4 regions of the Methylosinus sp. LW4 genome follow, and region 1 is predicted to be linked to each of the others. Evidence: predicted binding sites of a transcription regulator. Region 1 holds the regulator's gene; each other region holds the start of a gene.
The links. Region 1 encodes LexA, which represses DNA repair genes until DNA is damaged. Its sites were predicted from a motif close to TGTTCNNNNTGTGTTCNG; they were not measured.

Region 1 (5,314 bases):
CTCGTCATCGCGAGCTTCACCACCGGCCCCGGCGCCACCACCTTGCCGATGCGCATCTATTCGCAAGTGCGGCTCGGCGTCTCGCCGGAGGTCAACGCCATTTCGACGCTGCTGCTCGGCTTCGTCGCCATCGCGCTCGGCCTATCCGCGCTGCTCACGCGCGGACGCGCCAAGGGCGGCGGGGCGGGGTGAGGCCCCTCACCGCTCCTTCGTCGCGCCCGCCTCCGGCTCCACGCGCGGCAGCAGCGGCGCGGCGGCGCCGGAGCGCTTGATCAGCGCGGCGGCGTCCGGCGCGAAGACGGGATCGTCCCAGGGGCCGGAGAGATCGAAGCCGATCTGCACGCCCTTCTCGCGCGGCTTGCCGGCGGCGTCGGCCTCATTGGCCTGCGCCTTCATCGCGAGGCTGCGCTCGGGAATGCGCGTTTGGCCGGCGAAGGCCAGCGCGAAGCCCGGCCCATGCGCCTGCCCGTCCTCTACATTGGCCGTTCCCTTGACGATCTTGATGGTCGCGCTGGCGCGATCCACCAGCGAATGGCCGGAGCGAATGTCCATCGCGCTCGACAAGGGCCGCTTGTCGACGCGGCGCAGCGCGCGCTCGAGATCTATGCCGCCGACCTCGCCCTCGCTCAGCGTAAGGGTGGCGCGGCCGTCGAGATCGCGCATGATCTGCGCGACGCAGTCGCCGGTGGCGTCGAGCGTGAAATTGGCGTCCAGCGCGCCGCCGAGATCTGGCCGGGCGGCGAGGTCCCAGGCGAGCGCGCCGGCGTCGACGCCGGTCAGCTGCGCATTGCCGTGGAATTCCAGCGCGCCCGCCGCATTGGCGGCGAAAGTGGCGCGGCCCTTCACCGTCCCCTTATAGGCCTGCGCCTCCGCGAGCGCGACCTCGAGCCGGCCCCCGCGCAGCAGCAGCGACAGAGCGGCGTCCTCGAGGTTCAGCCGCAAGATGCGGGCGCGCGTCGCCGAAAGGCGCAGATCGACATCGGCGTCCTGAATATCCGGCAAGGCGAAAGCGTCGCGGCTCCATTGGCCGTCGGCGCCGGAGAGCGCCGGCAGATCGGCGATCATCGGCTTCAGCGACACGAAATTGCTGGCGAGCGTCGCATGGACGATGGGCTTGTCGCCCTCGTGACGCAGCGCGAAGGAGCCCTCGAATTCATTGTCGTCGGCCGAGAGCTTCACATCGGTGAGCTGAAAATCGCGCAGGCCGACGCTGGCCTTGGCGGAGAGCTGCACATTCTCGAACGGGCCGGGCAGCGGCGCGCTCACCTTGGCGAGGCCGAGCGCATGGCGCAGCGAGGGCGAGGAGGCGGTGATCCGCCCCATATAGCGCGGCTTGGCGCCGAGCTGGCCGAAGCCCTCCGCCTCCAGCCGCACACTGTCCGAGTCGAGCCGCACCGTGACCGGCGTCTGCTCGCCGCGCAGCAACGCGCCGGGCTTCAGCACCCAGAGCATGGCGCGCGGCCGCTCGCCGCCCCAGGAGAAAGCGGCGTCGAGCGTCGCCGGCGAGCCGACGGTGCGCCAGTCGAGCGTCGCGTCAATGTCCTGCAACGTCTCCTCGCCGCCCGAATATTTGAGGCGCGCGACGCCGGAGACGATGGAGACGCCGCCGAGCCGGGCGCGATCGGCCTTCTCGGCCGCCGGCGTCGAGGGCCGCGCCGCTGCGGCGCGCACGGCGGCGCCGGAGGTGCTCATCGGCTTGCGATCGAGATCGACCTCTATCGACGGGCGGATGAGCTCGATATCGGCGATTTCCAGGCGGCCGGCGAGCAGAGGCAGCAGAAGCACATTGCCGTGCAGCCGGTCCGCCTCGATGGTCAGCGCCGCGGTCGGATCGGCGAAGGCGATGCTGTCTATGGTGATGTGCGGGCGCGGCAGCAGCGAGAAGGTCGAGCGGCCCTTGGCGGCGATGAACAGGCCGGAGGAGGCGTTGAGCTGGCCGGAAATCTCCTCGAGCAGCGCATTGGTCGAGAAGGTCCAGGGCGCGAGGGCCGCGCCGAGCGCCACTGCGGCGACCGCGCCGAGAGCGATCAGCCAGCGGCGCGGCAGGCGCGGGAGAGACAGGCGGCGGCTTTGGCCCAAGGGCTTCGATCCTTCGATTTCGCGCATCGGGCCAGTCGAGTGCGACATTCCATCGTCCATGAAAAAAAGCGGGGCGGCCGCGGGCCGCTGGCGACGCAGCGCGCGCCCTCGGCGAGGGCGCGACACGAAACAACATGCCTTAATCGCTCGGCCGCGACGCGAAAAGGCCCGCGCGCCAAAAGCGCGCGAGGCCGGACCATGGCGGCAAAGGGCGGCGAGATCGTGGCGGCGCGAGGCTCTCAGTATTTGCGCAGAAGGCTGACCAGACGCCCCTGGATGCGGACGCGATCCGGCCCGAAAATGCGCGTCTCATAGGCCGGATTGGCGGCCTCGAGCGCGATGGAGGCGCCGCGCTTGCGCAGGCGCTTCAATGTCGCCTCCTCCTCGTCGATGAGGGCGACGACGATATCGCCGGTGTCGGCGCTGTCCTGCTTCTTCACCACGACGACGTCGCCGTCGAGAATGCCGGCCTCGATCATCGAATCGCCGCGCACCTCGAGCGCGAAATGCTCGCCGCCGCCGAGCATATCCGGCGGCAGGCTGATGGTGTGGCTGCGATTCTGCAGAGCGGAAATGGGCGTGCCGGCGGCGATGCGGCCCATGACCGGAATCGCCACCTGCTGATCGGACTCGGGCTCGCCGGCGGGAACGGGCCGCACGCGGCCGAGCGCGCCCTCTATGACCGAAGGCGAGAATTTGCCGCCGCGCGCGGCGACGCGGGGCGTCGCCGATTCGGGCAGGCGCAGCACCTCGAGCGCGCGGGCGCGATTGGGCAGACGGCGAATGAAGCCGCGCTCCTCGAGCGCGAGAATGAGCCTGTGAATGCCGGATTTGGAGCGCAGATCGAGCGCGTCCTTCATCTCGTCGAAGGAGGGCGGCACGCCGGTCTCCTTCAGGCGCTCATGGATGAAGCGCAGCAGATCGCTCTGTTTCTTGGTCAGCATGGAAGCCCCCCGGCGCCGCCCGCCCGCGTCGCGCCACGACCGAACCCGAGCATGATGCCGCGGGTTCATAAACAAATCATGAACGGGAGGATAGGCGTTCTCGGTGCGTTCCGCAAGTGGAGCACGATTCCGATTGACCGGCTGAGATCAAGATATAGTATGAATGCAGACCGCGACACATAGGCGCGTTCCAAATCTGTTCGGCTCGATTTCAGAAGGATGGAATCCAGATGACAACCAGCAAGAAGCCGGCCTCGATTTCCGGCAAAAAGCTCGCGACCAAAGGAACATCGGCTCCCGTGAAAACTATTGCGGCGTCAGACTTGGCTCAAGCCCCAAAGAAATCCAAAAAGAAATAGGCGCTTGATCGTTCGAAGCGAAGCAAGAAGCGCAAAAAGACAAGTGGAGTCGACCGATAGCGCGCGCACCTCCCTCTACTGCGCCGCCGCCGCCTCCACGCCCAGCATCGGCCGCACATGGCGCGCGAAATCCTCCAGCGAGCGCAAGTTCTTCTCCGGGTCGCGGGAAATCGGCTTCAGCAATATCGCCCGCGCGTCGGTCTCCTCGCGATAGGCGGCGATCTTTTCCGCCACCTCGTCGAAATCGCCGATCAGCGAGCGTTGCAGCAGCCCCTCCTCCGTCAGCGAGGCCGGCGCGGCGCCGTCCTGGCGGGCGAAATTGCCGCGCATTCGCTCGGCGAAGCGGGAGAGGAAGGGAACCGCCTCGGCCAGCGCCTGCTCGCGGCGCGGCGCGGCGAAATAAAAGCGCGCCATGGTGAAGCGCGGATCGCCCTCCGGTCCCGCGGCCTCGCGATAGATGCGCAAGGTCTCCTTTATCTGCTCTATGGGGAAAGGCGGGCCGGCCATCACGCCATGGCCATTGCGCGCGGCGTAGCGAATCGCGCCCGGCGTGGTGGTGGCGAGATAGGTGGGGATGGGCTTTTGCAGCGGGCGCGGCGTGAGGCTGAGGCCATTGGCCTCGTAATGCGCGCCGGTGAAGGTCACTTTGTCCTCATAGAGCAGGCGGTTGACGAGGCCGAGCGCCTCCAGAGTCATCTCCCGCGTCGAATCCTTGCCGGCGCCGAAATGGCGATTCTGCAATTCGAACGGCCCGCCGCGCGCCACGCCGAAATCGAACCGCCCCTTGGAGAGAAGATCGATGGTGGCGACATCCTCCGCCACCTGAATGGGATTGCGGAAGGCGAGCAGCACCGCCGCCGAGCCGAGGCGTATCGTGCTCGTCACGCCGGCGAGATAGGAGAGAAGCGTGAGAATGGAGGGGCAGGCGGCGTCCGGCTCGAAATGATGCTCGGCGACCCAGGCCTCCTCGAAGCCGAGCGCCTCGGCATGGCGCACGAGGCGCGTCTGCGTCTCGAAGCAATGCGCGAAATCCTGCTGCGGGTTTTCGTAAGTGGAGAAGACGCCGAACCGCATGGCGAAGGCCTCGGAATGCGCGCCGCCGTCCTTGCGCGCCATGGCTATATACGGCAGTTACATATCGGCATACAGGATATGGACGCGCAAGGCCGCCCGCAAGCGCAAAAACATTGGCGTCGCGCGGGAATTTCGGTCGGCCCATAGAAAGCTCTCGTCCAATCCGGCGGATGGGCGTCATAATAGAGAAATCAAATAAAGCGACGAGAAAAACATATTGATCGATCGTCGGCGCTGTGGCGATTTTCCGATAGAAACAGTTGAAAAAGCCGCAATGCTCGGCATTGTCGAACGTCAGCGGGCGCCGCGAAGGCGGCGTTCGGGGAACCGCTCACGACGCCGCGGCGCGAGCGCAGCTCGATTTTTGGAGGATTCGATGTCGGTAGCAGCCGCAACGCCGTCCCGGCAATTTTTCAGCCGGGAGCGCTCCATCGCAGCGCACGGCTTCAATCGCTGGCTGGTGCCGCCGGCGGCGCTCGCCGTGCATTTGTGCATCGGCATGGCCTATGGATTCAGCGTGTTCTGGCTACCGCTGTCGCGCGCCATCGGCGGCGCCGAGCCCAAGGCCTGCCCTGCCGACATGGGCTTTTTCGCCAGCATCGTGACGACGAGCTGCGATTGGAAGATCAGCATGCTCGGCTGGACCTTCACTCTGTTCTTCGTCTTCCTCGGCTCCTCGGCGGCCGTCTTCGGCCATTGGCTGGAGACCGCCGGTCCGCGCAAGGCGGGCCTCGCCGCGGCGGTGTGCTGGTGCGGCGGCCTGCTGATCTCGGCGGCCGGCGTCTATCTGCATCAGATTTGGATGCTGTGGCTCGGCTCCGGCGTCATCGGCGGCATCGGCCTCGGGCTCGGCTATAT
Region 2 (5,314 bases), 2.1 Mb from region 1:
TGCCGGCCTTCAAGGCGTCGTAGTGGAATGTGTAATTGCGCGCCGAAGCGTCGCGCGCCGCCCAGATCAGCGTCTCATGCGCATTGGTGAAGCGACGGCCGCGGAAATTCGGCATCGGATTGTTCTTCCGCCACACGATGTCGTTCAGGATCCAGAACCCGAGGTCCTGCATGATCGCGCCGACGCGGAATATATTGTGATAGGAGCCGATGACGAAAATAGTGGCGTTGGGCTTCATCGCCCGCCGCGCCGCCGCCAGCCAGTCGCGGGTGAAGGCGTCATAAGCGGCGAAATCGGCGAATTTGTCCCAATCATCGTCGACCGCGTCGACGACGCTCTGGTCCGGCCGGGTGAGCCGATTGGCCAGCTGGAGATTGTAGGGAGGGTCGGCGAAAACGAGATCGACGCTCGCCTCCGGCAGGCCGAGCATGACCTCGACGCTGTCGCCGACGACGACCTCGTTACGCGACATCGCGCGAGGCGACCCGTAATTCGACGTCCCAGTACGCGAGACCTTTATCTGGGACTTGGGGCGGGCCGCCCCGACGCGCGCGCTACTCATGAACAATCACCGGCTACGCAACCAACGATGCGAACATTGCCCGATCGCGGTAAAAGCCGGGTTTAGAAAGCCCGTGCGCGGCTGTCTCTTTTCCGCACGCCTTCGTTAAGAAATTCCATTTTCACCAGATATTTACGAACGCTCATGACAGGCGGTCAGAGGGCGGCTACCTCGCGGCGCGGCGCGCGCGGCTCCCGCAGCGGCGCGAAGCTCATGCGGTGAAAGGGCGTCGGCCCATGGGTTTCGAGAGCGGCGAGATGCTCGCGCGTGCCATAGCCGGCGTTGGTCTCGAATCCGTAATGGGGATAGAGCCGGGCGAGCCGGCGCATCTGGCTGTCGCGCGCGACCTTGGCGACAATCGACGCGGCGGCGATAGAAAGAGAGAGCGCGTCTCCTTTCACGATCGCCTCGCCCGGACAGGCGAGCTCGGGCAGGTCGCGGCCGTCGACCAGCACGAAGCCCGGCGCGATATGAAGCGCGGCGACGGCGCGCGCCATGGCCAGCAGCGCGGCGCGGCGAATGTTCAGCCGATCGATCTCCTCGACGCTGGCGAAAGCGACGCCGATGGCGAGCGCGCTGGAGGCGATTCGCTCGAAGGCGGCGTCCCGCGCCTTGGCGGACAGAGCCTTCGAATCGTCGACGCCGTCCGGCAGCCGGTCAGGATCGAGAATCACGGCCGCGGCCGCGACCGGGCCGGCGAGCGGCCCGCGCCCGACCTCGTCGACGCCGGCGATGGGTCGAGCGCCGCCGCGCAGGACGCGCGTCTCGGTGAGAAAATGGGGAGGCATGCTCGCTCGGCTCGTCGAAAAAGGGCGGCTGAAACAAACACAGCGGCGGAGCCGGAGCAATCGGCCCCGGCGCGCTTTTTTTAAAAGAGGCTCAGCTGCTCGGCGTCGCTGCGCGGCGGCCGGAACAGATCGGCGCGCAGCCGCGTGCGGGAGAAGCCGAGACGCTGCGCCGCCAGCTCGAAACGACGGCCGATCATCCAGGCGTAGGGGCCGTCGCCGCTCATGCGCTTGTCGAAGGAAGGGTCGTAGAGCTTGCCGTCGCGCGCCGAGCGCACCAGCGAAAGCACATGCCGCGCCTTGGCCGGAAAATGGGTGACGAGCCATTCGCTGAACAATTCGCGCAGCTCGAGCGGCAGCCGCAGCATCACATAGCCGGCCTCGCGCGCGCCGGCGGCATGGGCGCGCGTCAATAGGGTCTCGATCTCGGCGTCATTGATCGCCGGAATGATCGGCGCGACCAGAACCGCGACCGGAATTCCCGCCTCGGCCAGCCGCTCGATCGTGGCGAGCCGCCGCTCCGGCGAGGCGGCGCGCGGCTCCATCGCCCGCGCCAAGGCTGGATCGAGCGTCGTCATCGAGATCGCGACCTTGACCAGCCCCTTGCGCGCCATGGGCGCGAGAATGTCGATGTCGCGAACGACCAGAGAGGATTTCGTCACAATGCCGATCGGATGATCGGCGCGGCTCGCCACCTCGAGCAGGCCGCGCGTGACGCGATAGCGCTTCTCGAGCGGCTGATAGGGATCGGTGTTGGCGCCGATGGCGATGGTCTTGGGCGAATAATTGCGCGCCGACAATTCGCGCTCGAGCAATTGCGCCGCGCCTTCCTTGACGAAAATCTCCGTCTCGAAATCGAGGCCCGGCGAAAGGCCCATATAGGCGTGGCTGGGACGCGCATAGCAATAGACGCAGCCATGCTCGCAGCCGCGATAGGGATTGATGGAGCGGTCGAAGGAAATATCCGGCGAGTCGTTGCGCGTGATGATCGTCTTCGCCCGCTCGGCATGGACATTGGTGTGGAACTCGCCGAGCTCCTCCAGCCCATTCCATCCGTCGTCGGTCTCGACGCGCCGCTCACGCTCGAAACGCCCGCTCTCATTGGAGAGCGCGCCGCGTCCGCGCCGCCGCGCTGGATCGACGATCGGACGCTCCTCGCTGGAAAAATTCACGACCGCGCCGATCGCCTCGCGACTCAGCTGCGCCGCCCGGCGCCAGTCGCTCTTCTCCGATTTCTCGATCAGACGTTTCGCCGAGCTCGCCATGGCGATGATCTCCTTGCCGGCCCCGCAGCCGGCGTCTCGCCGGTCTCGCTTCGGCTCGCGGCGCGAGACGCCCATGCGCGACACTGGGGCGCCTCGCGACCGCGAGCCTCGATGCGACGCAGCTACTTACAACTCTAGGGGACTTGTTTACGCACGCAAGGAACATTTGACGAACAAGAGAACGTATACGGAACACTATGGGCCATGTCAAGCGGCGACGCGGCCGATCACAAAGCGCGAGGCGGAGAGAAACCGCGCCGGGCGCGCTCTTGTCCACAGGCGCAGCGGCGCGGTTGAACGCGCGGCGCGAATCGATGTTTAAGTCCGCGCCATGATCCTTCCCTCCTTCACGGCCGGAGCGGCGCCGAGATGACGGCGCCCGCCAAGGTTTCCATCGATCTCGGGACCCGCGCCGATGGCGGCGTCGCGACGCTCGATCTCGAGGAGCTGCTGGCGACCCGCCTTCTGGTGCAGGGCAATTCCGGCTCCGGCAAATCGCATCTGCTACGCCGCCTGCTGGAGCAGAGCGCGCCCTGGGTGCAGCAGGCAATCATCGATCCCGAAGGCGATTTCGTCACGCTGGCCGAGCGTTATGGCCATGTGGTGGTGGACGCCCGCTGCGGCATCGCCGATCTCACCCGCATCGCCGCGCGCGCCCGCCAGCACCGCGTCTCCGTGGTGCTCGATCTCGAGGGGCTGGACGCCGAACAGCAGATGCACGCCGCCGCCGCTTTTCTCGGCGGGCTCTTCGACGCCGAGCGCGACCAATGGTATCCGCTGCTCGTCGTGGTCGACGAGGCGCAGCTCTTCGCGCCCGCCGTCGCGGGCGAAGTGTCGGACGAGGCGCGCAAGGCCTCGCTCGGCGCCATGACCAATCTGATGTGCCGCGGCCGCAAGCGCGGTCTCGCCGGCGTCATCGCCACGCAGCGGCTCGCCAAGCTCGCCAAGAATGTCGCGGCGGAAGCGTCCAATTTCCTCATGGGACGCACCTTCCTCGACATTGACATGGCGCGCGCCGCCGATCTGCTCGGCATGGAGCGGCGGCAGGCGGAAATGTTCCGCGATCTGCAGAGCGGCAATTTCGTCGCGCTCGGCCCGGCCATGGCGCGCCGTCCGCTGCCCGTTCGCATCGGCCCGGTGGAAACTTCGGCGCGCAATGTCAGCCCCCGGCTGCTGCCGCTGCCGGAGGCCGGCGCCGATGACGCGCATCTCATTTTCACGCCCGGCGCCAATGAAGCGCGCTTCGAGGCGCCGCGCCGGCCGCCGCCGCCCGCGCCGACCGCCGATGTGCTGGCGCGGCTCGCCCGCAGCGCGCCGCCGGCGCCGCCCGCCGCCGAGCCGCCGCCGAGCATTTCGCCCGAACAGCGTCAGGCCGCGATCGATTCGGCGCTGCGCGAGATTTTGAGCGACAGCGACGCCAATTTCCGCACCATCGCCGTGCTCTATCAGGATTTTCTGGTGCGCTGCCGCATTCGCCGCATCGGCGGCGAGCCCTTGAGCCTGCCCGCCTTCCGCCGTCGCCTCGCCGTGGCCCATGCCGGCATAGAGCTGGCGGAAGCCGAGTCCGAGGATTCGCCCTGGGCCGAGGTTCTCGCAATGGCCGGCGCGCTGCCGGAGGATATGCAGGGCGTTTTTCTCTCGCTGGCGCGCGCGGCCTTCGACCATCGCCCCTGCCCGTCCGACGCCGATGTCGCCAGCGCCTATGGCACGCGCTCGCCGGGACGGGCGCGGCGGCTGCTCGCCTATATGGAGGAGCGGCAGGCGATCGTCTGCCGTCTGGACCAGCGCGGCTGGCGCATCGTCGCCATTCCCGGCGTCGCTTGGGAGACGGAGCCCGGCGATCCGGCCGCAGAGGCGGCCTCGGGCTGACAAGATTCAGAGTGTAAAATGATGCGAGCCTGAAGGCTCGCGGTCCAAAGCGCTCCCTGGACCGCGAGCCTTCAGGCTCGCTTCATGAGCCTACTGCCGAACGGTCTCCCGCTGCGCATAGCCGAGGCGGACGTTCAGCTCTTGCAGCACTTTCTCGGCGGCTTCGGGAATATTGGTGCCGGGCGGGAAGATCGCGGCGGCGCCGGCGTCATAGAGCGCCTGGAAATCCTGCTCGGGAATGACGCCGCCGACGACCATCATCACCTCCTCGCGTCCGGCCGCCTTCAGCGCGTCGCGCAATTCCGGCGTCAGAGCGAGATGGCCGGCGGTCATCGTGTTCACGCCGACGATATGGACCTTCTCTTCCGCGGCGCGCTTCGCTACTTCCTCCGGCGTCGCGAAGAGATCGCCGATCACCACCTCGAAGCCCAAATCCGTGAAGGCGGAGGCGATGACCTTCTGGCCGCGATCATGGCCGTCCTGGCCGAGCTTGGCGACGAGTATCTTCGGCTTGCGCTTTTCATTCTCGGCGAAGGCCGCCGTCATGCCGCGCACGCGCGCGACCTTGTCGCAATCGGCGCCCGCCTCGCGCGCATAGACGCCGGAGATCACATTGGCCTTGGGCTTATGGCGGTCGAAGACTTTCTCGAGCGCATAAGAGATTTCGCCGACGCTGGCCTTGGCGCGCGCGGCCTCGATCGCCAGCGCCAGCAGATTGCCGTCGCCCTTGGCGCCTTCCGTCAGCGCATCGAGCGCGGCTTGCGTCTTGGCTTCGTCACGCTCGGCGCGCAGGCGCTGGAGCTTGGCGATCTGCGCGGCGCGCACGGCGGAAT
Region 3 (5,314 bases), 3.6 Mb from region 1:
CGTGCGTCCTCCTCTGAGTCGATTCGGATCTATGTTCCTCCGATGACGCGGGCGAGGCGGCGATGACGATGATCGCGACATTGGCGCAAATTCTTTTCATTCTCGTCATCCTCCTGCTGCTCTTCGGCGCGCTGATCGTCGCCTCGGACGCCGGCGCGCGGCGCGCCTTTCGCCTCGCGCTGCATCGGCGCGTCGCGCATCTGCGGCCGCCGCGCTACGCCATCGTCGGCGACAGCCTCGCGGCGCAATGCGATTGGCGCCCGCTCCGCCTGCGTCCTTTCGACGTGCTGTGCCTCTGCCTCGGCGGCGCGACGCTGAAGGATATAGGCGCGCAAATCGTCGAGGCGCGCATGATGGGCGCGCGCTGCTTCGTCATCGACGGGGGCTTGAACGATCTCTTGTTCGACGAGGCGCCGCTCGCGCAGATCGAAAATGATTTTCGCGCGCTGCTGCGCCGCCTGCCGGAGGATGCGCGCGGCGTTCTGATGCTCGCGCCCCATGTCGCCGATGCGGCGACGGCGCCGCGCATAGACGAGATCAATGCGCTGATGCGCGCGCTCGCCGAGGCGCGCGGGCTCGCCGTCGTCGATCTCGCGCCGCAGCTCTCGCACAATGGCGCGCGGCGGCCGGAGATGACCGATGACGGCCTGCATTTCTCGCCGCTCGCCGCGAAGCTATGGGTGCGGGCGGCGAAAGAGCGCCTTCTTCGCGATGGGCTCGCCTGAGCGCGGCGCGCCCTATGTAACGCGGCGCGGGCGCAATTCCACCGGCGCTCGCGCCCACGCCAAAGCGCGAAGGAGGTCGAGAAAATGGGTCTCTTCAATTTCTGGAACAACTCGAAGAGCGGCGACAAGATCGACAAGAATGCGCCTTCGCCCAAGGGCGCCACCGAGAACGCCGCCGCGCCGGCCGAAGAGCTGAAGAAGGAGATCGAGAAGAAAGGCCTCGACGCCTCCAAGATCGAAATCTCGGTCGAGGGCGACAAGGTCAAGCTCGGCGGCAAGGCCGAGTCCACCAGCGACGCAGAGAAGATCGTGCTCGCTGTCGGCAACACCAAGGGCGTCTCGCAGGTCGAGAGCAATATCGTCGTCGGCAAGCAGGAGACGGAATCCTTCTTCTACAAGGTGCGCCAGGGCGACACGCTGTGGAAGATCGCCGAGACGCAATATGGCCAGGGCAAGGGCGGAAAATACGAAGAGATCTTCGCCGCCAATCGGCCGCTGCTCTCCGATCCCGACAAGATCTATCCCGGCCAGGTGCTGCGCATTCCCAAGGGCCAAGGCGCCGCGGGCCAGGCCTGAGTCTCCGTCGCGCGGCCTCCTTCGGGAGGCCGCGTCACGCTATCGGGAAAAATAGGGATGCGTGCGCGGGAGCTATTCTCGAAAAAGCGCTCGACATCGAAAACGAATTGCCTCGCAAAGGCGCGCGTCACATAGTCCGCGCCGTAAAAGATCATCCGTCATCGAGGCGAAGAGTTGAACCTTTCTACCGCGTGTCGCGCGACGCTCATCGCCGCGATCTTGCCGTTCGCCGCGAGCGCTTTGGCGGATGATCTCCCGCAGCGTCGGGCGGGCCTTTGGCGCATAAAGACCATATCGCCGGAAGTGGGATTGCAGTCGCATGACGTCTGCATCGAGGCGGCCGACGGCCTGCTCGGCGCCCCGCAGGACAATTGCACGAAGCCGACGGTCGAATCCGCGCAAGGCGGCGAGGTCATCGTCACTTTCTCATGCGATCTCCACGGCGCGCGCGAGGTGACGAGCCTTCTGTTCACGGGCGATTTCTCGAGCTGGTATCGCGCGCAATCGAAGACGACGCTCACGCAAAAGAGCGGCGTCACGCGCGAGCGCTCCGGCTTCACCATAGACGCGAAATTTCTGCAGCCCGACTGCCCGAAGCCGTGACGCCTCAACGCGCGGGCGCGAGGCCGACGATATAGGCGGAGAGCGAGTCGATCTCATCCGGCGTGAGGATGAGATTGGGCATGTTGCGATGCGAGCTGCGCAGAAAGACTTTGATCGCCAGCTCCGTCGTCGAGGGCATGCGCGCCACATCGACGAAGCTCGGCGCTTTGGCGGCCTCGTCCTTGGCCGGCGTCTTGTCGTCTATGCGATGACATTCGACGCAGAGCGAGGCGGCGAGACGTCGCCCGGCGGAAGGATCGCTCGATTGCGCGAGCGCCGGCGCCGCGACGCCTCCGCAAGCGATGAAGGCCAGGACCATCGGCGTCGCGCAATTCATGGGCTCTCCCTCCGAAACGGCATGCGAGGCTATATTGTAAAGTCGCCGCGCTTGAAGATCGACACCAGAGTGATTCCCTTTTCGGCGAGCTTTTCCGCAGCGCCTTCCTCACGGTCGATCACGACCAGCGCCCGCGTCGCTCTCGCCTGCGGGTGTTCCTCCGCCATGCCGGCGATGGCCTCCAATATAGAGCCGCCCGTCGTCGCCACATCGTCCACGATCAGCGTCTCCCCGTCCTTGGGCACATAGCCGTCGATGCGCTCCTTGGCGCCATGGCCCTTGGCCTCCTTGCGCACGAAGAAAGCCTCGACCGGCGCGCCTTTGGGAAAGCTCACCGCGGCGATGGCCGCCACCAGCGGCACGGCGCCCACGGCCAGCCCGCCGACGCCCTTTATCCCCTGCGCCTTCATATAATCGACGACGATATCGGCGATGAGATGCGCGCCTTCCGGCAGCATGGTCGTCTGGCGCAGCTGGAAGAGATAATTGCTCTTGCGGCCCGAGGAGAGCGTGAAATCGCCGCGCAGCAGCGAATGCGTGTCGATCAGCCGATGCAGCCGCGCCCAGCGCGGATCGGCGGGGTCGATAACGGCGTCGGGACGGGAAGGCGCGCGCGTGTCGCTCATGGGCTGTCGAAACTCCGCTGTCGATCATGAGAAATAGGCCGGGGCCGGCTGCGGTCCCTTACGCCGAGGAACTCGCGGACTTCAAGCCGGTTCCATTCCTCGGCTCGCGCCGGGGCCGCGCCCAGCCGGGCTGCGCGGGAAAAATCATCGAGAACAAAAAAAGAACTTGGCGAAGAGAACAAATGCGATACAATCTGCCCATCCGATCTTCGCCTTCGCTTCTGATCCAATCATCACAAGTCTTTCGCCCCGGGGCCGCATCTCGCGTTGCGCCCGCCGCCCGACCCGTGCCAGAAGGAATCATCGCCGTGAGCCAAGCCAATCTCCGCCTCGTGGAAGGAACATCCGTGGACAAGACCAAGGCGCTGGACGCCGCTTTGTCGCAGATCGAGCGGGCCTTCGGCAAAGGCTCGATCATGCGGCTCGGCAAGAATCAGAAAGCCGTGGAGATCGAGACGATCTCGACCGGCTCGCTCGGGCTCGATATCGCGCTCGGCGTCGGCGGCATGCCGCGCGGACGTATCGTGGAAATCTATGGGCCGGAATCCTCGGGCAAGACCACTCTCGCGCTGCATGTGATCGCCGAGGCGCAGAAGAAGGGCGGCGTCTGCGCCTTCGTCGACGCCGAGCATGCGCTCGATCCGGTCTACGCCCGCAAGCTCGGCGTCAATCTCGAGGAGCTGCTGATCTCTCAGCCCGACACGGGCGAGCAGGCGCTGGAAATCACCGACACGCTCGTGCGCTCCGGCGCGGTGGACGTTCTCATCATCGATTCGGTCGCGGCCCTGACGCCGCGCGCCGAGATCGAGGGCGAGATGGGCGAGGTGCAGCCCGGCCTGCAGGCGCGCCTGATGAGCCAGGCGCTGCGCAAGCTCACCGCCTCCATCTCGCGCTCCAACACGCTCGTCATCTTCATCAATCAGATCCGCATGAAGATCGGCGTCATGTATGGCTCGCCGGAGACGACGACGGGCGGCAACGCCTTGAAGTTCTACGCCTCTGTGCGCCTCGACATTCGCCGCATCGGCTCCATCAAGGACCGCGACGAGGTCACCGGCAATCAGACTCGCGTGAAGGTGGTCAAGAACAAGGTGGCGCCGCCGTTCAAGCAGGTCGAGTTCGACATCATGTATGGCGAGGGCGTTTCCAAGGTCGGCGAGCTCATCGATCTCGGCGTGAAGGCCGGCGTCGTCGAGAAATCCGGCGCCTGGTTCTCCTATGACAGCCAGCGCCTCGGCCAGGGCCGCGAGAACGCCAAGACCTTCCTCAAGCAGAACAAAGAAGCGGCCGAGCGGATCGAGCAGGCGATCCGCGAGAATTCCGGCCTCATCGCCGAGCGCATTCTCGACGCCGGCGGCGAGGGTGAGAGCGAGGGCGCCGAGGACTGATCGCAGATGGCGAACGCCCACCCTCCCCTTCAGGGGGAGGGTGGGGTCACGGCGCGAAGACTCTCCGAAGCGTCATCCCCTTCCGCGATCGGCGCCGCCTGTTCCACTTCGCGGACAAATGCTCTAGAAGGGCTCGGTTCGCGCCGGGCCTTTTCCTTTTCCCAGCGACGGTTACGGCCGAGCGCGCGTTCGATGGCATTTTGAGCCGAACAAGCGGGCGACAAGAACCGATATGAGTGGCGTCAACCAGATCCGTTCGACCTTCCTCGACTATTTCTCGCGCAATGGACACGAGAAGGTCGCATCCTCGCCGCTCGTCCCGCAGAACGACCCCACGCTGATGTTCACCAACGCCGGCATGGTGCAGTTCAAGAACGTCTTCACCGGCTTCGAGAAGCGCCATTATACGCGCGCCACCACCGCGCAAAAATGCATGCGCGCCGGCGGCAAGCACAATGATCTCGACAATGTCGGCTATACCGCCCGGCATCTGACCTTTTTCGAGATGCTCGGCAATTTCTCCTTCGGCGATTATTTCAAGGAAGGCGCGATCGAGCTCGCCTGGAACTTCGTCGCCCGCGAGCTGGCCCTCCCGCGCGAAAAGCTGCTGGTCACCGTCTATCACGACGATGACGAGGCGTTTTCGCTGTGGAAAAAGATCGCCGGCTTCTCCGACGATCGCATCATCCGCATCCCCACGGCCGATAATTTCTGGAGCATGGGCGACGTCGGCCCCTGCGGTCCCTGCTCGGAGATCTTCTTCGATCAGGGCGAAAGCGTCGCCGGCGGCCCGCCCGGCAGCCCGGAGGAGGATGGCGATCGGTTCCTGGAGTTCTGGAACCTCGTCTTCATGCAATATGAGCAGACCGCGCCCGGCGAGCGCGCGCCCTTGCCGCGTCCCTCCATCGACACGGGCATGGGCCTCGAGCGAATCGCCGCGCTGCTGCAGGGCGTGCAATCGGTCTTCGAGATCGATCTTTTTCGCCGACTCATCGGCGCCGTGGCCGACGCCACCAGCGTCGATTCCGCAGGCCCGCAGGCGGCGAGCCACCGCGTCAT
Region 4 (5,314 bases), 1.6 Mb from region 1:
GCGATTCGCCGCGAGCCTGCTGGAGGCGCGCCGCCTGCAGGAGGCGGGGTCGCCGAATATAAAGGTCATCACCGTGGCGACGGGCCAGCGTCTCGACATCGGCCCCTTCGACGTGGAATTCGTCGCCGTCGCGCATTCGATTCCCGAGGCCAATGCGCTGGCGATCCGCACGCCGGCCGGCCTCGCGATCCACACGGGCGACTGGAAGATCGACCCCGAGCCCGGCGTCGGCCATCGCATCGACGCCGCGCGGCTCACGGCGCTCGGCGACGAGGGCGTCGACGCGCTCATCTGCGATTCCACCAATATTCTGCGCGAGGGCGACAGCTTTTCCGAGAGCGATGTGGCGCAGACGCTGCGCAAGCTCATCGGCGACGCCGAGCAGCGCGTGCTGGTGACGACCTTCGCCTCCAATGTCGCGCGCATTCGCGCCGTGGCGGAGGCGGCGCAGGCGGCCGGGCGCAGCGTCGTCATCGCCGGCCGCGCCATGGAGCGGGTTATTCAGGTTTCGCGCGAATGCGGCTTTCTCGACGGACTGCCGCCTTTTCTCTCGCTCGACATGTTCACAGCCCTGCCGCGCGACAAGATCGTGGTGCTGGCGACCGGCAGCCAAGGCGAGCCGCGCGCCGCCATGGCGCGCGTCGCCGAGAAGGAGCATCCGGTCATCAAGCTCGCGTCCGGCGATACGGTCATTTTCTCCTCGCGCGCCATTCCCGGCAATACGCGGGAGGTGCATCGGGTCGTCAACAAGCTCTGCGACCAGGGCGTCGAGGTCATCACCGATCACGATCATCTCGTCCATTGCTCCGGCCATCCGCGCCGCGGCGAGGTCGCGCAGCTCTATGATTGGGTGCGGCCGCGCATATCGGTGCCGGCGCATGGCGAGGGGCATCATCTCTCCGTCCACGCCGCCTTCGCCAGGAGCAAGGGAGTGGAGGCGACGATCGGCGCCCGCAATGGCGACATCGTGCGCCTGTTTCCGGGCGCGCCGGCCATTGTCGGCAAGGCGCCGACCGGGCGCCTGCTGAAGGACGGCGACGTGCTGGTCTCCGAGGATGACGGCGCCGTGCGGGAGCGCGCGCGGCTGAGCTTCTCCGGCGTGGTGTCGCTGGCGCTCGCCATCGACAAGCGCGGCGATCTCGTCGGCGATCCCGACGTTCTGATCTCCGGCCTGCCCAAAAAGGGGCGCGACGGCGCGGATATGGGCGAGGTGGTGGACGACGCCATCTTCCGCACCTTCGACAATCTGCCGCGGCAGAAGCGGCGGGATTTCGACGCCGCCGCGACGGCGGTGGAGCGCGCCGTGCGCGCCAGCGTCAATGCGGTGTGGGGCAAGAAACCGCAAGTGCATGTATTGATCATCGAGGCGTGATGACGCATTTAGGTCTCTGGAGAAATTTCAGGGAAACGTCATGATCGGACGCTTGAATCATGTGGCCATCGCCGTCTCGGACCTCGCGGCGGCGACGGCGACATATAAAAATACGCTCGGCGCCAAGGTCTCCGAGCCGGAGTCTCTTCCCGAGCACGGCGTCACGGTCGTTTTCGTCGAACTGCCCAACACCAAGATCGAGCTGCTGCAGCCGCTCGGCGAAGGATCGCCGATCGCCGGCTTCGTCGCCAAAAATCCGGCCGGCGGCATTCATCATCTCTGCTATGAGGTCGATGACATTCTGACGGCGCGCGACCAGCTGAAAGCCGCAGGCGCGCGCGTGCTGGGCGATGGTGAGCCGAAGATCGGCGCCCATGGCAAGCCGGTGCTCTTCCTGCATCCGAAGGATTTCAACGGGGCCCTGGTCGAGCTCGAGCAGGCCTGAACGAGCGAGGGCCGAAGCCCGAGCGAAAGGTCGAGGAGCGCGGATCTTGCCATTCACGACGCCGCTCGCCGTGGCGATCTATCTGACGATCTGGTGGATCGTGCTGTTCGCGATCCTTCCTTTCGGCGTCCGCTCCTCGGAAGAGGAGGGCGACACGCCGGAGGGAGGGGATCCGGGCGCGCCCGTGGCCCCCAAGCTGTGGATGAAGGCCGTCGCGACGACGATCGTCTCGGCGGTCTTGTTCTGGCTGTTCGTGCTCTATGTGAAGTGGCTGGCATGAGGGAACGATCCGCTCGAGCCGGGGTTGACCGGCCCCTCGCCAACAGGTAGGGGTCGAGCCGCCGGGTCACGACGAGCCGCGCGGGCGCAGCCCCGCGGCGCGAAGCGAGTTCCAGCGAGCGCGTAGCTCAGTCGGTAGAGCATCTGACTTTTAATCAGAGGGTCATGGGTTCGAGTCCCATCGCGCTCACCACAACATTCATCGAAATGAGAAAATCGCCCCCCGGGGGCGGCGCGGTAGAGAAAGTTCTCGTCCGCGGGTCCGGTCGGGGCCTCGGTGAAACGACCATCCCGAATCGCTTCCGTCAAAGGCCGTCGCTTCCTACAGGAGGCCCGACGACGATCCTCGTCGACGGATCCTCAAAGAGCGATCCGTCGCGGCGTTGCGCGCCGGGGAGGGAGATGCTAGAACAAAAAAAGAACAGCGCGTGAATTGTGGACAAGGCGGCGGAACGCCTTCGCGCCCGCGCGTTTCGGACTAAGGTGCCGCGAGCATCATCGAGGCGGAGAAGCGTCATGGCGGTCAATAAGGTCATTCTGGTCGGCAATCTCGGCCGCGATCCAGAAGTGCGCACGCTGCCTTCGGGGGACCGCGTCGTCTCCTTTTCCGTGGCGACGACGGAGTCCTGGCGTGATCGCAACACGGGCGAGCGCAAGGACCGCACCGAGTGGCACAATGTGTCGATCTTCAACGAGAATTTGGGGAAGGTCGCCGAGCAGTACTGCCGCAAGGGCTCCAAAGTCTATCTCGAGGGCCAGCTGCAGTCGCGCGAATATCAGGATAAGGACGGCGTGCAGCGCAAAGTGACGGATGTCGTGCTGCAACGCTTCCGCGGCGAGCTTCAGCTGCTCGACAGCAAGGGCGGCGGCCGCAACGATGGCGATTACGAAGGCGGCGGCGGCTCCTATCAGTCGAGCGGCGGCGGCTCCAGCTTCGGCCGTTCCTCGCCGATGGAGCGTGCGCCCGCCGAGCGCTCGCCCGCGCCGGCCGGCGGCGGACGCCTGTCGGATCAGCTGGACGACGACATTCCGTTTTGAGTCTCGCGTCCGCTGAGCGCCCCCTCCCCAACCCTCCCCCGCTTTCGCGGGAGAGGGGGCAGAGTCGGCGCTTCATCGAGAGTTCGCGCAGCTCGAAGCGTTCAAGGCCCGCGCGAGCGCAGTCCATTCGTCCTGAATTCCCGCGACTGTGGCCGCGCGCTTTTCTGACCTGTGCGGCGGCCTTCGCCGGCCTTGCCGGTGCCCGCCGGTTGCCAGCCCGGCACGAGATGATGCTTGCCGGGGCCGATGAGATCGGCGCGGCCCATGGCTTTCAGCGCCTCGCGCAGCACCGGCCAATTCTCGGGATCGTGATAACGGAGAAAGGCCTTGTGCAGGCGGCGCTGGCGCAGGCCCTTCACGGCGTCGACCTTTTCCGACGCGCCGCGGCGCACCGGCTTCAGCGGATTGAAGCCCGAATGATACATGGCCGTCGACAGCGCCATGGGCGAGGGCAGATAGGTCTGCACCTGATCGGCGCGATAGCCGTTCTTCTTCAGCCACAACGCCAGATTCATCATGTCTTCGTCGCTCGTGCCGGGATGCGCGGCGATGAAATAGGGAATGAGGAAATATTGCTTCTTGGCCGCCTGCGCCGCGGCGTCGAACAGACGCTTGAAGCGGTCGTAGGAGCCTATGCCCGGCTTCATCATCTTGGAGAGCGGGCCGCTCTCCGTATGCTCGGGCGCGATTTTCAGATAGCCGCCGACATGATGCTCGACCAGCTCGCGCACATAGGCCGGGCTCTTGACCGCGAGGTCGTAGCGCACGCCAGAGGCGACCATCACCTTCTTCACGCCGGGAAGCGCGCGCGCCTTGCGATAGAGCTGGATCAGCGCGTCATGGCTGGTCTCCAGATTCTTGCAAATATCGGGATAGACGCAGGAGGGCCGCCGGCACAGCGCTTCGGTCTCGCGATCCTTGCAGGCGAGGCGATACATATTCGCCGTCGGCCCGCCAATGTCGGAGATGATGCCGGTGAAACCTTCGGTCTTGTCGCGAATCGTTTCGATCTCTTTCAGGATCGAGTCTTCCGAGCGCGATTGAATGATGCGGCCCTCGTGCTCGGTGATCGAGCAGAAGGAGCAGCCGCCGAAGCAGCCGCGCATGATCGTCACCGAATGGCGAATCATCTCCCAGGCGGGAATCGCCTGCGTGTAGGAGGGATGCGGCGCGCGTGCGAAGGGCAGGTCATAGACGCCGTCCATCTCCGCCATGGTCAGCGGAATGGGCGGCGCGGTGAGCCAAATGTCGCGCGTTCCATGACGCTGCGTCAGCGGCCGCGCATTGCCCGGATTGCTCTCCCGATGCAGCACGCGCGAGGCGCGCGCGTAGGATTCGGGATCATTGGCGACCTGCTCGAAAGCAGGCAGGCGAATGACGACAGTCTCGCTCTGCGCATCCTTGCGCATGCGGCCTTCGTCGGGCTCGTCGATGTCCTCGGCCGATGCCTCGAGCCAGCCCTCGGGCGTCGCGTCGCGCGTGAAGGCGAGGCCGCGCACATCGGAGAAATCCTGCGCCATGCCGCGCTTGGCGATGCGATGCGCCACCTCGACCAGCGCCCTCTCGGCGTTGCCATAGAGCAGCAGATCGGCCTTGGCGTCGAAGAGAATGGAGCGGCGGACCTTGTCCGACCAATAGTCGTAATGGGCGATGCGCCGCAGCGACGCCTCTATGCCGCCGAGCAATATCGGCGCATCGGAAAACGCCTCGCGGCAGCGCTGGGCGTAGACGATGACGGAACGGTCCGGCCTTTTGCCGCCCTCGCCGCCGGGCGTGTAGGAATCATTGTGCCGCAGCCGCCGGTCGGAGGTGTATCGGTTCACCATCGAATCCATATTGCCGCTGGTGACGCCGAAGAAGAGGTTCGGCTTGCCGAGCGCGCGGAAGGCGGAAGCGTCGCGCCAATCCGGCTGCGCGATAATGCCGACGCGAAAGCCCTGCGCCTCGAGCAGGCGGCCGATGATGGCCATGCCGAAGCTCGGATGGTCGATATAGGCGTCGCCGGTGACGAGGATGATGTCGCAGCTGTCCCAGCCGAGCGTCTCCATCTCGGCGCGCGACATGGGCAGAAAAGGCGCGACGCCGAAGCGATGCGCCCAATGCTTGCGATAGGAGAACAGCGGCTTGGCCGCGCCTCGGGTCTCGGCGGCTTTCGTCATGGTCTCGTGAATATCATGGAA

Region 2: a site for LexA is predicted at 2,790-2,807, ahead of METLW4_RS0111700 (PA0069 family radical SAM protein). Genes of this name have one in related genera too.
Region 3: a site for LexA is predicted at 3,017-3,034, ahead of recA (recombinase RecA). Genes of this name have one in related genera too.
Region 4: a site for LexA is predicted at 2,503-2,520, ahead of ssb (single-stranded DNA-binding protein). Genes of this name have one in related genera too.

What each region holds. Positions count from the first base shown of each region.
Region 1 is NZ_KB900626.1:252,009-257,322, reverse strand. Features, by position in the region: gene METLW4_RS0101260 (ABC transporter permease subunit) at 1-192, shown strand, start outside; gene METLW4_RS0101255 (AsmA family protein) at 199-2,079, opposite strand; gene lexA (transcriptional repressor LexA) at 2,319-3,023, opposite strand; gene METLW4_RS27510 (hypothetical protein) at 3,187-3,390, shown strand; gene METLW4_RS0101245 (LLM class flavin-dependent oxidoreductase) at 3,458-4,498, opposite strand; gene METLW4_RS0101240 (OFA family MFS transporter) at 4,833-5,314, shown strand, end outside.
Region 2 is NZ_KB900626.1:2,341,715-2,347,028, forward strand. Features, by position in the region: gene METLW4_RS0111690 (site-specific DNA-methyltransferase) at 1-562, opposite strand, end outside; gene METLW4_RS0111695 (ribonuclease HII) at 718-1,350, opposite strand; gene METLW4_RS0111700 (PA0069 family radical SAM protein) at 1,431-2,612, opposite strand; gene METLW4_RS24705 (ATP-binding protein) at 2,982-4,481, shown strand; gene scpA (methylmalonyl-CoA mutase) at 4,572-5,314, opposite strand, start outside.
Region 3 is NZ_KB900626.1:3,802,161-3,807,474, forward strand. Features, by position in the region: gene METLW4_RS0118930 (SGNH/GDSL hydrolase family protein) at 63-725, shown strand; gene lysM (peptidoglycan-binding protein LysM) at 810-1,301, shown strand; gene METLW4_RS0118940 (DUF3617 domain-containing protein) at 1,476-1,904, shown strand; gene METLW4_RS0118945 (c-type cytochrome) at 1,909-2,241, opposite strand; gene pyrE (orotate phosphoribosyltransferase) at 2,271-2,867, opposite strand; gene recA (recombinase RecA) at 3,176-4,255, shown strand; gene alaS (alanine--tRNA ligase) at 4,488-5,314, shown strand, end outside.
Region 4 is NZ_KB900626.1:1,839,560-1,844,873, reverse strand. Features, by position in the region: gene METLW4_RS0109385 (ribonuclease J) at 1-1,372, shown strand, start outside; gene mce (methylmalonyl-CoA epimerase) at 1,413-1,817, shown strand; gene METLW4_RS0109375 (DUF1467 family protein) at 1,864-2,097, shown strand; tRNA gene METLW4_RS0109370 (tRNA-Lys) at 2,214-2,289, shown strand; gene ssb (single-stranded DNA-binding protein) at 2,613-3,134, shown strand; gene METLW4_RS0109360 (YgiQ family radical SAM protein) at 3,236-5,293, opposite strand.